One region of the Paenibacillus sp. FSL P4-0184 genome, then DNA from elsewhere that is predicted to be linked to it. Evidence: riboswitches for the same ligand, from Rfam matches in the RefSeq annotation. Region 1 holds a riboswitch; each other region holds the start of a gene.
What was found. Region 1 has a riboswitch for cyclic di-GMP ahead of MKY52_RS09955 (NPCBM/NEW2 domain-containing protein). Riboswitches for the same ligand answer to the same signal wherever they lie in the genome.
Positions count from the first base shown of each region.

Region 2: it holds a riboswitch for cyclic di-GMP, as region 1 does, so the genes downstream of both, MKY52_RS18365 (thiamine pyrophosphate-binding protein) here and MKY52_RS09955 (NPCBM/NEW2 domain-containing protein) in region 1, are expected to answer to the same signal.
Region 3: it holds a riboswitch for cyclic di-GMP, as region 1 does, so the genes downstream of both, MKY52_RS07295 (anti-repressor SinI family protein) here and MKY52_RS09955 (NPCBM/NEW2 domain-containing protein) in region 1, are expected to answer to the same signal.
Region 4: it holds a riboswitch for cyclic di-GMP, as region 1 does, so the genes downstream of both, MKY52_RS04435 (glycosyl hydrolase) here and MKY52_RS09955 (NPCBM/NEW2 domain-containing protein) in region 1, are expected to answer to the same signal.

Region 1 is NZ_JBBORN010000001.1:2,295,412-2,299,250, forward strand. Features, by position in the region: gene MKY52_RS09940 (Crp/Fnr family transcriptional regulator) at 1-144, shown strand, start outside; gene MKY52_RS09945 (EAL domain-containing protein) at 200-1,183, shown strand; gene MKY52_RS09950 (hypothetical protein) at 1,293-1,865, shown strand; cyclic di-GMP riboswitch class I at 2,023-2,109, shown strand; gene MKY52_RS09955 (NPCBM/NEW2 domain-containing protein) at 2,368-3,839, shown strand, end outside.
Region 2 is NZ_JBBORN010000001.1:4,199,770-4,203,608, reverse strand. Features, by position in the region: gene MKY52_RS18375 (helix-turn-helix transcriptional regulator) at 1-141, shown strand, start outside; gene MKY52_RS18370 (methyl-accepting chemotaxis protein) at 264-1,514, shown strand; cyclic di-GMP riboswitch class I at 1,705-1,802, shown strand; gene MKY52_RS18365 (thiamine pyrophosphate-binding protein) at 1,921-3,564, shown strand; gene MKY52_RS18360 (carboxymuconolactone decarboxylase family protein) at 3,578-3,839, shown strand, end outside.
Region 3 is NZ_JBBORN010000001.1:1,701,304-1,705,142, reverse strand. Features, by position in the region: gene MKY52_RS07300 (2-oxoglutarate dehydrogenase E1 component) at 1-709, opposite strand, end outside; cyclic di-GMP riboswitch class I at 1,180-1,264, shown strand; gene MKY52_RS07295 (anti-repressor SinI family protein) at 1,291-1,446, shown strand; gene MKY52_RS07290 (helix-turn-helix domain-containing protein) at 1,648-1,977, opposite strand; gene MKY52_RS07285 (TasA family protein) at 2,137-2,739, opposite strand; gene sipW (signal peptidase I SipW) at 2,830-3,417, opposite strand; gene MKY52_RS07275 (hypothetical protein) at 3,419-3,839, opposite strand, start outside.
Region 4 is NZ_JBBORN010000001.1:1,037,593-1,041,431, forward strand. Features, by position in the region: gene MKY52_RS04430 (glycosyl hydrolase) at 1-7, opposite strand, end outside; gene MKY52_RS04435 (glycosyl hydrolase) at 161-1,711, opposite strand; cyclic di-GMP riboswitch class I at 1,724-1,803, opposite strand; gene MKY52_RS04440 (sugar phosphate nucleotidyltransferase) at 1,940-3,313, opposite strand.

The DNA of each region.
Region 1 (3,839 bases):
TTCACGGATATGATCGGAACGTTAAGGGAGACGGCTACCCTTGTGCTTAAAGATCTGCAAGAGCAAAAGATTATTGATATTCAACATCAGCAGATCACCGTGTTAGACCCGACGTATTTACTAGAGTATACGGATTTCGATTGAGAAGAGCAGTTCCGGGATCTTTTTCAGAGAATTGATTGTTAAAGGGGTTATGAATGTGGCATGTAATCATTGTGTAGTAAGAGAGCTGAATTTTGAAATCAAGGCTCATGGTGAGCTTAATCTAAGGATTTTACCTGAGGTTATTCATCACTTGAGTAGAAGTAATACGATACATAAGGTAGAAGAAAATGTGATTACGATTAAGGAGGCTGGGGTGCGGGATTTTCTAGATTTCTGTAATGACCATATGGAGTCGGAGCAGGTTGAATTCCGTATAGATGACCAAACATGGAGACCTCTATCCGAATTACCCACTGTACTTGATATGGAGTGGATTGATGAGGTTATAACTAAGGGTTTAGTTACTTGTCACTTCCAACCGATTGTGAACGTACGGGAAGAGCTTTTTGCATACGAGCTCCTATCCAGATTTAAAAAAGAAGATGGGTCCCTTATCTATCCTAATGAGATTTTTGCAGCGGCACGGAATCGTGGGCGTTTATATGCTTTAGACCGGTTATGTAGAATGACTGCTGTAAAATATGCTGCACCCTTAAATAAAAAAACCTTTATTAATTTTATCCCAACGTCGATCTACGCGCCAGAGTTCTGCTTAAGATCAACCATTGAACTGGCCAATCAATTAGGCGTCGATCCCTCTCTTTTTGTCTTTGAAGTTGTTGAGACGGAGAAAGTGGATGATCTCGCTCATTTGAAAGCTATTTTGACATATTACAAGGATCGGGGATTTGAATACGCTTTAGATGATGTTGGCGAGGGCTTCAGCACGATCGAGATGTTGTTGGAGCTTAAACCCCATTACATGAAGCTGGATATGAAATATGTTCAGGGTGTGTCCAGCGATCTGAACAAACAGAAAATAGCTAAACAATTTTTAGAAAAAGCTTTAGAAATCCAATCCGTTCCTTTAGCAGAAGGTGTGGAGTTTAGAGGGGACTTTGAATGGCTTAAGCAGAGTGGTTATCAGTTGTTTCAGGGATATTTATTTGGAAAGCCTGATCCTATTCCCAAACAGTGATCCTAATGAGTATAACTCCGTCTAGAGGATGAGGTGAATTTCAGGTCAGAGTCTGAGTACAGCCAACCCCCGGGGTTGTATAATTAAGGTAATTGAGAAGGGGGACGGGATGGATATGAAATGGCATAAGTACATCACACGCTGGGCGGATTCTAGAGGGTTAGGTGGACGAGAAATTGATTATCAATGGCCGTCTCCATCATTTCCGGTGGTAAGTATTCGCAGCAATTTGGGTCGATACTCAGGTCAGGGGTATGGTCACGGAAGCAAGCCACAAGTGAAGACAGCTGTTGGATTAATTGCCATTGGAGATATAGCTGTTGGCCTGATTTCCATAGGTGCGATAAGCGTAGGGGTTCTATCCGTGGGTGCAATATCACTAGGAATGTGGTTAGCCCTTGGAGCGATAGCAATTAGCTGGCTTGGCTTCGCAGCTGGGGCGATTGCCATTGCAGGAGTGGCTGTAGGAGCGATCGCGATAGCCGAAAAAGCGTTGGGAGCTGTTGCCATAGGTGATACGGCATTTGGGGCGGTAGCCATAGGACGAATTGCTGGGGGAGCAGTAGCTATTGGCCAATGGGCATATGGTCTAATCGCAGTTGGCGAGCATGGCTTCGGATTAATTCCCATCACGGGCGATGTGTGGAATTGGTTCCGGCGTTTGTTTGGTGCGGGGAGTTAAGTAGACCTCCAGTCCTAAAGTGTCCTCTCTCTTCCGGGATAGTCGATAAATAATATCTATCACGATAGAAAAAGTAATTGCAATTACCTATTCGGATTTCATACCAATTAATCATGCGATCAGATGTAGCGTTATGTTACTCTTTGTAATGTATTCGAAACTTCATAGGCAAACCTATGGAAATGTAGGGACGCAAAGCTATAGGGACTAAGGTTATCATAACTATTGTCAGCCAGCTGCCAAAGAGTGTATTACGCTTTTTGTTAAAATATAAGAAAGGTTAAGTTATACACCTATACTTAATGTCTTATATTTCTCGCCTAAACCCTTATCGTCCTTATAAGGACGCCGAAGGCGTTTATGCTTGTTAAAGTTTAATAAAAATTAAGTCTTAGTTTTTATGCGACTTTATACGCAATCAAGCTACTCTTTTGGGGTAGTTTTTTTTGTGCCTATTTTTAGGCACGGAAGAGATTCATATTACATCTAGGGGGTAGAAAAGATGAAAAAAATGATTGCGATCGCTACATCGGCAGCCATGTTAGCTAGTTTTTCGAGTGAGGCAGGTTATGCTTTAGCAAGTGATGTAAGCAAGGTAAGTGTAGTGAACACTGTAGTACAAAGCAAGGCTGACCTATTCAGCAATGCGTCAGTTATTCCTTTTGATCTGTACGGCAAGGCTATCCTAAGCGCTTATAATGATGTTTTTAGAATGAATCCTGCGAATATTAAATCCATTACCAATAACGGTGGCAACTACTCAGGTTCACCTATAGCTAAGGCTATGGATGGCGATATGAGTACGCATTGGGAAACGGGCAAACCGAACAGTTCAACGTTTACGAATGAGGTTGTCTTTGTTTTCAATGAGTCCACTGAATTAAATAGAATCGTATACGCTGCAAGACAATCCAGTGCAAAGGGGAAGGGGTTTGCTCAGGAATTTGATATTTATGGCTCAACTACGGATGCAGGCGATTATACGCTAGTATCCTCTGGAGAATATAAAGGCGGAGCAGGTGACGTAGTAGAGATTCAGTTTGCACCTACAGCCTTCAAGAGACTTAAATTTGTCTTCAAAAAAGCTAACCAAGATTGGGCGAGTGCGGCTGAGTTTTCTTTTTATAAAGAAGATACCGTATCCGCTAAAATGAAAAATTTATTTACAGACGATACCTTGAGTCAAGTTAGCGCAGCATTTAATACGGTGGAGAAATTAACGGCTTTAGAACAAGAAGTGCAGACACATCCACTGAACGCGCAGTTTCAAGCAGATATAGAGAATGCAAACGTACTTCTGGAGAACCATCAAATAGAGGCAACAGCGGCTAAGGTTTCGAAGCTAAAAGGCTATGGTACAGCATACGAAAATGCCTATAGCGAAGCTTATAGAATGCCCAACTCAAACGTATCAAAAGTAACGGTGAACGGTGGGAGCTATCCAGGTACCAAACCGGAATACATGCTCGATGACCAGCCGAATACACACTGGGAAACGAACAAAAACAATGATGACAGCTTCACGAATGAAGTCGTGTTTGAATTAGCGCAAGCGAAAGTACTAGATAGATTGGCTTTTCTGGCTAGAGATAACCGCAAAGGCTTCCCAGAGGCTTTTGAAATCTATGTATCAGAGACGAGTAAAGGAGAGACCTTCCAACTTGTATCTAGCGGAACCGCGATTAGTACCAATGATTTTCTGGAGTTTAAATTCGAACCGACGAAGTTTAAAAGATTAAAATTTAAGTTCACAAAAGCTAATATCAACAGACCTTTTGCGGCTGAATTTAGATTTTATACAGAGGATAAAGTAAGTGAAGCTGTAAATGGTATTTTCACAGATGGCACGATGAGTGCGGTTGTTCCTGCTTATAATAGCGCCAATGCAATCAACGAATTAGAAGAAGCGGCAAAAGTACATCCGCTCTATCCAATCCTGAAAGATTCTTTGGATTTAGCTAAGAAGCTAGTGAA
Region 2 (3,839 bases), 1.9 Mb from region 1:
GCCGAATTTAATACGATCGAGTCGGCCTGCCGGATAATCCTTTCTTTTAGTCCCTCAGTTATTGTACTTTCACCGCAAGAACTTTTAGAGATGGTAAAGTCTGCTATCGCAAAAATTTCCGCTATTTATGAGGATTTTTGACACGAAATCTAAAGAACTACTCCGAAAAGAAGATTTATGTCAGTTCTTACTATAGACCAATCACCTTTAAATCCCATATAATAACACCAATACATAATATTAATAAGGAGGACATTATACCAATGAACTGGATGCATAAACTTCCGTTAAAACAAAGAATTGTTGCCGGATGTTACCTCGTTGCCGCACTATTTGCCATTCCTGTTTTAGTTACTTTTATGATCTTAGGCAACATTATTTTGGGTATTGTTCTAATCGTTGTTCTTGCTGCTCTAACCTTCCCAGTGGCCCGCTTTATCGAGAGAACGCTTACATCTTCTTTTGATGACATCGCGAATGTATCTCATAGTATTTCAAAAGGGGATTTTACTAGTAGAGCCGATGAGAACGGGTCTATGGGGGACGTAAGTCGTTCCTTTAATACTATGATTGACAAGCTCAAGAAGATTTTGACAGAAGCATCACAAATCACTCGTCAAGTTATGGATGCAAGCCGTGGAATCGAAGATAAGAATCAGAATTTGAAAATTGTCATGGCACAGGTAGCCTCTTCGTCTAACGAGCTAGCTCTTGGTGCAAATGAAATATCTACGGATATCGCTGAAATGACAGAATCTATTAAAGATATTGAGAATAAAGTATCCAATTATACGAACTCAACGAAAGAAATGAACAGACGTTCAATACATACATTAGAACTAGTTGAACAAGGACGGCAGTCCGTTGATACTCAAGCTGAAGGCATGCGCAAAAACATCCAGGCTACTCAAAAAGTAGCTGATACTATCGAAGCCCTGTCTCATAATGCTCGCGGAATTACGATGATTACAAAAACCATCACAGAGATCGCTGAGCAGACCAACCTCTTATCGCTGAATGCCTCCATCGAAGCAGCACGCGCCGGAGAGCATGGTCGAGGATTTGCTGTAGTCGCACAGGAGGTTCGTAAACTTGCCGAGGAATCAACGGCTTCAACGAAGGAAGTCTTTGGCTTAGTTCGGAGCATCGAAACTGATATCAAACAAGCGATTGACAATATCGCTATCAACGAAGAAGTCGTACAGGTACAGAATGAGATGATCACTCAATCTGCTCATATCTTTGCTCAAATTGTGCAAAGTGTGCAGTATATTACCGAGCAAATCTCTTCCTTCTCTGCTGAAAGTGATCTGATGTTGGAAAGTGCCTTGAAAATCTCAAGTGCAATAGAGAATATCTCTGCGATCACACAGCAAACCGCTGCCGGCACCGAGGAAGTATCCGCCGCTATGAATGAACAAATTAATGCCCTGCAGTCTGTTGCTGAAGAAACTGAGAAAATGACACAGGCTGTGTTTAATCTACAGAAGACTATCCATATTTTCAAGTTTTAAGTCACTTGCAAATCATATAAACAAGTCCAAAAACTCCTCCTAAGTTTTGACTTAGGGGGAGTTTTTTTATATCTATTATTTCATAGGTTGGACAATACTTTCGTCAAAATTCGAGTTAATTTGCGAAAATATATTGACAAAGGTTCTCTAGGAATATATTGTAAAGGAAAATTCTTCTTATAAATTTTAAAATTAATATTGGCAAAATCTTCGAAAGAGGATGACGCAAAACCATGGATCTACAGCCTCATTTTTTTAATCAGAGGCCATGACTGCCAGGTTGCAGAAAACCAAAACGACTGAACAATTGTTCAGTCTCTATGGCGATTTATGCCACCAACCTGTGCCCTAATTCAGAGCACAGGTTTTCTAATGTTTGATTTTAAAATAACAATCAACTTGTGAGGTGTATTTTTTGAAGACAGTCGCAGATTACATGTCGGAAGCACTACGGAACCTAGGTGTTACCCATTCCTTTGGTATTATCGGGAAATCCATTTGTCCTATTGTTCTTAAAATGGTAGATTACGGTATTGAATTTATTCCTGGGAGACATGAGTCCAGTTCCGGCTTCGAAGCAGCCGGGTATGCGCTTAAAACTGGAAAACTAGGTGTAGCTTTTGGTACTTCAGGTCCTGGTGGAACAAACCTATTAACTGCAGCAGCACATGCTAAGGCTAACAACCTACCTGTCCTATTTATTACTGGCCATCAATCTATTAAAGAGCTTGGAATTCCCCAATGTCAGGACTCTACCTCTTTTCTAGCTGATTTAGCTGATATGTTTAGACCTGCCACCTTATATAGCAAGCTTATTGAACGTGGAGATCACTTTAACACAATCTTTAATCATGCCATATCCATTGCTTTGAGCGGTAATCGTGGTCCAGTTCACCTTTGTATTCCTTTTGATGTACAAACGGAATTGCTAGAGGAATGTAATATTGTAATCCCTGAACGCGAATCACTGGTTAGCCATGCTAATATCGACCGTGTACTTGATGCTATAAATAACTCTAAGAATCCAATAATTATCGCAGGTAAGGGCGTTAACCGCTCAGGAGCACATAGTGAGCTAATTCAATTAGCGGAAACATTTAATATTCCTGTAGTTACATCTCCAGGTGGTAAAGGGGCTATAGCTTGGGATCATCCACTCTATCACGGTCCAATTGGAGTAGGCGGTTGTACCCATGGGGATGACTTGCTGAATCAAAGTGATCTATTTATCGTTCTCGGGTCACGTTTAAGTGATATGACTATTTGTAATCTTAAAAGGGAAAATCATCCTGCAACATTAATTCAGTTTGATAGCGATCCGACTTTTGTCGGAAAAATATTGTTCTCTAAAACGATTCCAGTGACTGGAGATCTACGCGACAATCTAGTTTACTATCTCAATAATATTGACACGAACAATATCACAAAACGCGAAGCACCGACAAATTCCGATTATACCGAAGAGCCTCCGATTTTACCAAACCTTTCACTTGCATCGGTCTTGAGTACGATGAGTGATTTGATTCCTTATAACAGCACAGTCTTTGTTGATGATGGAAGTCACGGTTTCCATGCTGCGAAATGGTACAAGGTTAAGAAACCGGGCAGTTTTGTTTTCGATGCTTACTTTGCTTGCATGGGTAATTCCATCGGGATGGCGATTGGTGCAAAGGTTGCTGCTCCAGAAGAAACGATTTTCTGCATTACAGGAGATGGCTGCTTTATGATGCTAGGCGCAGAGATTAACGCTGCTGTCTGCAAGGATATTCCTGTCATATTCATTGTTGTGAATAATAAACAGCTAGATATGGCTCTAAAAGGTATGGAAAAAACTACAGGACGTATTGACGGAACTATCTACGAAGTCCCTATGGACGCTGTGAAATTCGCAGAATCACTAGGTGCTAAGGGTTACAAATGTGAGACAGCGGAGGAGTTCGAAACAGCCATCAAGGACGCTGTTGCCATCAACCGTGTTGCCGTCATTGAACTGCTAACAGATCGTGATGAGGTCCCTCCGACTGCTCACCGTACTTTGAACCTAAATTAGGAGGTCACCACTTATGAAAGACAATGTAAACAGTGGTCTGAACCACTTCACGAATCTCTCAGGAGACTACGGAGCTAAAGCACTGGCTCCGATTAAAGAACATTTCCCCGATTTGGCTGAATTTATTATGGGGAATGCCTACGGCGATATTTTTCAACGCAACACAATCGAAGCTGACTGGAAGGAAATCGCAGTTATCTCTGCCCTGATTTCGATGGGTCAGTTTGATCAACTGGGTGTCCATTATGTCATGGCTCTTCGTGTGGGTGTTACTG
Region 3 (3,839 bases), 590 kb from region 1:
GCGCAGCAGCGCGTACGATTTCATCCAGCATCGGTACGAGAGCGTCATTGCCTTCCAAGCTGAAACGCTTCTGACCCACAAAGGTTTTGTGAAGGAAGGTTTCGAATTGCTCTACTTGGATCAGGCGGTTTAGCAGCTCTTTACGTTCTGCATTATTTAAAGGCGCTGGTGAGCTTGTGGATTCTGCCTGTCTGTTCAACCATTTCAGTTCTTGTTCTTCATGCACATGCCCGAATTCATAGGCGATTGTCTTGGTGTAAGCCTGACGCATACGCTGAACTGCATCCCATCCGGTATGCACATCATTCGGCGCATTCTCCCAAATGAGCGTGGCAGGTAGTGCGAGCAGATCCTCACGAGTCAGCTCATAGGTTTCGAGTTCAAGATATTTAGCCATGGGATTGTGATCGCGCTCAAGCGGATCAATATCAGCGGCCATATGGCCATATATACGAATATTAGCGATTAGCTTGGAAGCTCTTACTGCCTTTCTAAGCCATTCGGTGTCTCCCGAAATGCGAGGCTGTGGAGCCGGTTCGCTATCCGGTGTTAGGGGTGGGGGACCCGAATTTGTAAAAAGCTCGCGATAATTATTCTCTACGGTGGAAGGATCTTTCACAAACTGTTCATATCTTTCTTGAATGTAGCCTAAATTGGGTCCGTAATACTTACTCCAAATGGATTCGTTATAGGGCTCTTTGGCTGCCATGAATACATCCTCCTTAACGGATGAACTCCATACGTGACATTTTGTGTCAACGCTTACTGGAGCTGTGATGATTGCGGTTTCATTTCTCATCTTATTGTGCTACTTTCCACACGTGTAATCAATTCTTTCTTTCGTCCAATACGTTCGCAAAATGGTATGGGTTAGCTTGTTCTAATGAAAAGAACGCTGTTTCTTCTCATTACCCATTCCTAAGGCCCACTAAAATGATTCTAATATCCTTATTTTTAACTAATAGGGAAGGAAGTATCATTCTATCGGCTTAATTAATTTTATGAATAGGACGAGTATCGTGTTAAAAGGACAAGTTATCGCACAAAAGCGCTTCTATTTTTTGTTTTTTAATGGAAAAACTAATCAGAAATCGACACACTTTTCCACTTTAGTATAGTATAATGTTATTGCAGTTAGCGATTTTCATATATTCAAAGTAGATCCTTTCGTGTAAAGGGTCCAGTAAAAGGTAAACCTGCCGAAAGGCAGGGGCACAAAGTCGCGGGTCTAAGGTAGAAATACTATGACAGCCGGATTGCCTGGGGACTAAAATCTTAGGAGGAGATTTTTTGGACAAGTCCAACCAGGGAAGCAACAGAGAACAGCAGGTCATTGATCTAGACGTAGAGTGGGTCCATTTATTATTAGCAGCTAAGAAGGCTGGCATAAAGGCAGATGAAATTCGTCGCTTCTTTCATGAGAAGACTGTGCAAGCCGTGCAGTGATACATTCAGAGCATTAGATATCAAAAGAGCACAGCGAGTTATCGCTGTGCTCTTTTTCTTTATATAAGAATCTATAAGTTTCAGACTTGGTCCTTATATTCTGCTAGAATTCAAACGCCTTCGCGGTCCATGGTAGGAGGGCGAAGGCGTTTATGTTTAATAGTATGAGTAGAAGAGGATCTTATCAGGTCAGGTGGAATATTAATCCTTCTGATCAAGGCGCCATTTCTGGTAGTCCAGAAACTCCTTGAATTCGCGTTTGCTTATGCCTGAGGCCATAGCTTCCTGCACCAATCGGAACCATTCCGAATCTAAAGGTGACTCCTCAGCATCATTAGGTTCTCCATAGAGCAAAGCGTGGATGGATACCTGAAGCGCATCGGCGATCTTTTCGATAAACTGGATTGAAGGATTGGATTGGATGTTTCTCTCCACATTGCTAAGATACGACTTAGCAACATCCGCTCTGTCCGCAAGCTCAGATAGGGACAATCCCTTTTCTAGGCGGAGATGCTGGATACGTTGGCCCATATTTTGTGGCACTATGCTGACGCCCCTCCGTTATTTTTGTTATTAGTATAGCAAATATCATTAAATTCGACAAAGTTTATTGTAAAGAGAAAAGCAGCATCTACTTATCCGTTTTCCGGAATAAGAATCTGCTGCTCTTCGAATGGAAGACTTATTAGATTAGTAGTCAGTTCCTCTGGCTTGTTTAGCAAAGAAATCCCAAGTCAGTGTCAACACATCTTTTTGGAAAATGTTCTGATCTTTACCGTCATCCACAAATTCGAACTTAACGGTGAAGCTATCAGATGTACCTGCTTTAATACCGGATGCTTCATTGCCTATGAACGGCAATTTTTCTACGAGATCAGGTGTTGAATTTTGCAAATCAGCCAGTGTTGTTTCATAAACTACAATATCCGGAATAATGTTACCGCTCTTGTCCTTATTTTGCAGGAATTTAACTTTAATGAATTTACCTAAATCAACACCATTGTTGTTACCACCCACGTCATTAACGGAGTATTTTGTTTTGAGAACAATAGAGCCGATATCGATGTTACCATCATTATTCAGTTTGAAATCTCTTTTGATAGTATCACCTGGTTTCAATTTATCCAGATTAACGATAACAGATGGGTCAGAGTTCAAATCCAGTGTACCAGCTGCGAATGTAGAGGTACTTGTTGCAGTGTCGCTAAAGTAAGCGAAAGTTCCTCCACCAATCAATGATAAACCCAGTGCTGCTGATGCTACGCCAAGACCCAATGTTTTCTTGATACCCATAATTAAAATTCCTCCTCGGTTTTTGTGGTTTTTTATAAAAGTTATATATTGTAACTTCCGGTTCGTAAGCGGAAGCGGACAATCAACGGATTACTGTATTTCAGTTGGAGGTGGAGAGGTGGGAAGTATAGCAGCATTTTTCTTTTCGAGTGCAGCTACAGCCTTCCATGATGAATACAGGGCATAGAGCAGGAGCATCAAGCCTGGTACAATCATGAGCACAACACTTCCAGCTTTGGAAACTGCGAAATTCATAGCGTAACCTACGTAAGGTACGGTGACCCCGGTATACTCAGCTACAACATTCGTGGAACTGGTAGGGTTCATATCAGGCGCATCATTGTTATCGCCTTTCGTGCGATACATGGCTTCACCAGTAGCGTTGTTCATTGTTGCTTCTACAACACGGTGAGTAATGAGCAGGTTTTCTTCATTTCTAAAGGTGATCACATCGCCTTTTTTGAAGCGATTCATATCTCCTCCGGGTTTTAAAGCGACAATCGATCCGGTTTGAATCCCTGGTTCCATCGAACCTGAGAGTACCGATTTGATCTGGTATCCGAAGAAGGCAGGTTCACCGCCGGAGGCCTTTGATAAAACTACGGCTACCACCAGCAGAATGAATATCACAAGCATGATGCTCGATAATGTATTGTTGATCATTTTTTTAATCCGCATATTATTCGCCACCTTTAACTTGTTGAGGGTCCGAAGGGGCTGGTGTTGCTACCGGTGGGGAAGTGGTTGTATCTTCCGCTTTTGGCGCCTCCTGAGGAACCGCTTGCTGTGGGACATCTTTTGGAATCGTTAGCTCTTCACCAATTTCCGGAACGACCGGGTTAGTGGCTGGGGCTTCAGGCTGTTCTTTATTTATGTTCTCTGGAGTAGCTTCACCTTTCGGTGGAGTCACTTCCGTTTTTGCTTTCTCCTCAGCTTCAGCTTTCGCTTTGTCCTCAGCTTCTTGCTTTTCTTTTTTCTCCAGTGCCAAACGTTCTTCTTCTTTCTTCGTTTGTTCCAGCGCCTCTAGTCGGGCTTTCTCAAGTGCTTCCAACTGTTGTTCACGGGTTTGACTGATCAATTGGAGCTGACTCTGAAGATTG
Region 4 (3,839 bases), 1.3 Mb from region 1:
TACGCAAATAAATCCTCCTTTCGGTAGCTGTACTGCCTCCACAGGTGCTAAATAAACATACCTGTTATCGGACAATCGTCTTCTGACCTAATGAGGACTATAGCTTAGTAGCTCTGCAATAACGCAGAGCCACTAAGGATCGACCTGTAATTTTCATCAATCAGGAGACATCCGGAAGATAAAGTGCACTTGCTGGAACTGTCTCTTTAGCTTGACTAGCACTTTCCCACATCAAGCGGACTCTCGCATCGCCTTCATTTTCGTAATACTCCACCTTGATATCGTATAGCTGACCAGCCTTCAGCGTTATATTCCCCTTACGCTCAGTACCACTTTGCTTAGTCCAACTATCAATCACGGATTGCCCATTCACCCACACACGGATGCCATCATCTGAGGTAGTGTAAAATGTATATTGCTCATCATAAAATGGCTTAATTTTACCGCTCCAACGTATGGAGAAACGATCAATCCCGAGGGCGGCATCCGGCGATCCTTGCCGCCAATTGAAATCGATAATTGCATCAGTTCTAGTAAGAGCTGCTGTTCCCGATAGCTGTATGTTGTTGTAATATTCTCCTGCAAGCCCCTTCGCAAGAGGAATGGCTGCCTCACCATCTTCTTCGGGAGGTGCCGGCGCTGGTGCAGCGCTAGGTGTCGGTGCCAGACCAGTATTTAATTTATCTCTGGTCAGGGTGTAGTTGCTATTCATAAATGTTTTGATTGTGTCTGCACTGTTATTCTCGTAAAGCATTTTTCCCCAGCTCATCATATACGTCCATTTACTTTGTGATTGCTGAAGCTTCTCCAGATTAGGCATTTCACCATTCTCCCCGATCGCAATCGGTTTGCCTGCGGCTAGACTCAACAAGCTGTCATAGTATTTTTGCTGGTAATCATTTTCGTATATATCTACTGCCAGAATATCTACTTTATCAGCACCTGGATAAGTTAGCGCATAAGGATCTGACCAAACATTGGGAGCATTCGGACTCCATACCCATAACAAATTATTTAATTTATGAACGTTAACAAAACGGTCATACATAATATTCCAAAGTTTAGAAAAGTTATTTTTCTTCCCCCACCAGAACCAGTTCCCGTTCATTTCATGATAGGGTCTCCAAAGCACCGGAACATTGGCATCGCGCAAGCTTTTTAAAGAGACTGCCACCTTATCAAGTTCAGCGATCAGACTGTTATATTGCTTGGTACCCGGTGTAACGTAACTATCGAACTCATTCTGACTAAGTGTTTTTTTCACATTATCCCAGTCATAAGAGGTGCCCGGCAGGTTAGCATGAAAAGTCATAGCTACGATCCCGCCCGCTTTATTCCAGTTGATGGCGCTGTTCACCACATTTTGACGCTGCCAGGTCATCGTTCCTTCTGACTGACCGCTGATCGCGCCCAGTTCATAACCGTGAAGAGCGGCATATTGTCCGCTGGTTCCCTTCAGCATATTGTTAATTTCATCTGGACTTTCTAAATAGTCATGTTGACCAGCAATAATACCTTTTCCTGAGATCGAGTAAAAATAGTTAAGCAGCTTTACGGCTTCAGGTGAGGCTCCTGGGGTAACTGGCGTTCCAGAATTTGAAGCAGCTATGACAACAGACGGCGAAATTCCAACAGTAAGCGGAAGTGCAGTCAGAAACAAGACGAGTGACAGAAATGCGCCAAATAATCGATACGTACGGTAAGCTTTCAAAATAATCTCCCTTTCGGTAGCCAGGCTGCCACTCTTTCGAAGGCCCTATAGCTTTGCGTCCCTACCTTTCGATAGGTTTGCCTTTTCAATTTAAGAGAAATAATCTCTCTTACCGTAAGTATCGACGACAATTAATGATATATTTAGTGTTTTTATGACTTTTTTTGATAATTGAGTCAATTTACCTGTTTCAAGAAATTTTGGATTGGTTAAATAGATAGGTTAGACCTATGAAATGAATTGTTGTAGTTCTATATCATTCCAGTCTAAAGTAATACGAATGTTATCTTCTTCTACTAATTCAGAACCCGTCTGTACCTCTATAAACTCGACATCCGTCAAAGCAAGGATCGCGTGCTTCGTTCCTTCCGGTATACGTACCACGTCCCCAGCCTTCACATTATGTTTTTTCTCATTCAGCACAATACTTGCTTCGCCGCTGACGATTGTCCAAATTTCACTACGCTTGCGATGTAATTGATAGCTGATATTATTCCCCTCGGATATAAAAATCCGTTTGGTCAGCACTTCATTGCCTTCATCATATTTCACATAATCAATAACTTTGTAATGGCCCCAGCGGCGTTCCTCGTACATCGGTCTTTGTTCAAAGGTCTTCAGCACTTCTTTAATCCGCGGGCTCTCAGCTTTATGGGTAACTAGAATCCCATCCGGGCTAGCCGCAATGATCAGATCCTTCGCACCAATTACCGTAATCGGAATATCCAGCTCATTAATCAAGCAAGTCCCCTCAGAATCCGCCGTTACAAAACCTTTTCCTACATGTTTGCTACTCATTTCCTCTGTCAGCGTATTCCACGTTCCAAGATCCTTCCAGAATCCATCATACGGCTGTACTACAATATGTTCTTCTTTCTCTACCACTTCATAATCAAAGCTGATGGAAGACAATAGCTTATACTGCTTCTGCAATTCTTCATATCCTAAAGGCAACCCTTTACGCTGCAAAATATCTAACAAGTACCCTAAGCGGAAGGCAAACACTCCACAATTCCACAATGCATTTTGCTCGATGAGCTGTTCTGCTTGTATGCGGTCTGGTTTCTCTTGAAAATGACTCACCTTCATAAAACCATTTCCCCCCGCCTCTTCGGTGGTAGGAATAATATATCCGTATTTCTCTGAGGCATGTTCAGGAACAACACCCATTAGTGCCAGATTTGCTCCACTTTCCAGCATGGTCCCCTCAAGCATAGCTATGGTATCGAAAAAGGATGCTTCTACATAAGGGTCAACAGGCAATATTGCTACCGTCTCCGCTGGAGAAACACCTGCCACTGAATAAAGATAGGTAGCTGTTAAGGCGATAGCCGGAAAAGTATCCCGACGCTCCGGTTCAACGATAATCGGCACATGACTTCCCAGTTGGCTTTGTATCATTTCTACTTGGCTGCGGCCGGTGGCCAGATAAGATGATTCTGCCATCCCCGCTTCCTCCAGCTGTCTCCAGACACGTTGTACCATGGATTCTGGTTCACCTTGAGGGCTTTCAAGTACCTTTAGAAATTGCTTTGAACGTGAGTCGTTGGACAACGGCCATAACCGTTTACCTGAACCGCCTGATAGAAGTACCATTTTCATAGAATGAACCCTCCTTGAATGGAATGTATTAAAAGCTATGTCTTTGTTAGGTAGAAACCACTCCAAGGGATTTTGGACTTCCGATCGCTGTTATCCTCAGATTTCCTGATTGGACCGCTTCTCGCGGTAGAAATCCGAGGATAAAGGCGAACACTCCGTTTCTACAGTTCCAAATTCCCTTTCCGTTCTTAACCTAACCAACTACTTTTTAACAATGATCCATGCGCACCGGGCTGTACCAGCCGGAAGCGAGCACGTTTTTCTAAAGATTCGCTTCTGCTCCGGGGGAGGCAGCTGCAACTGCAAGAACAACTGCAAGAACAACTGCAACTACAAGAGCAAGACTAGTTGCCACCACAGAGACAGAGACAATGACAACTACAAATGTTACTGCTACTGCGGTATATAATCAGAGTACCTAACTTTATAAATTGCTTAGAAACTTAAGATTAAGGGAATGGAGTGGCGGAAGAGAATTTTGGAACTGGAGGAGCGATAGCGTCCGCCTAAAAGCTTTCCGTAGGAA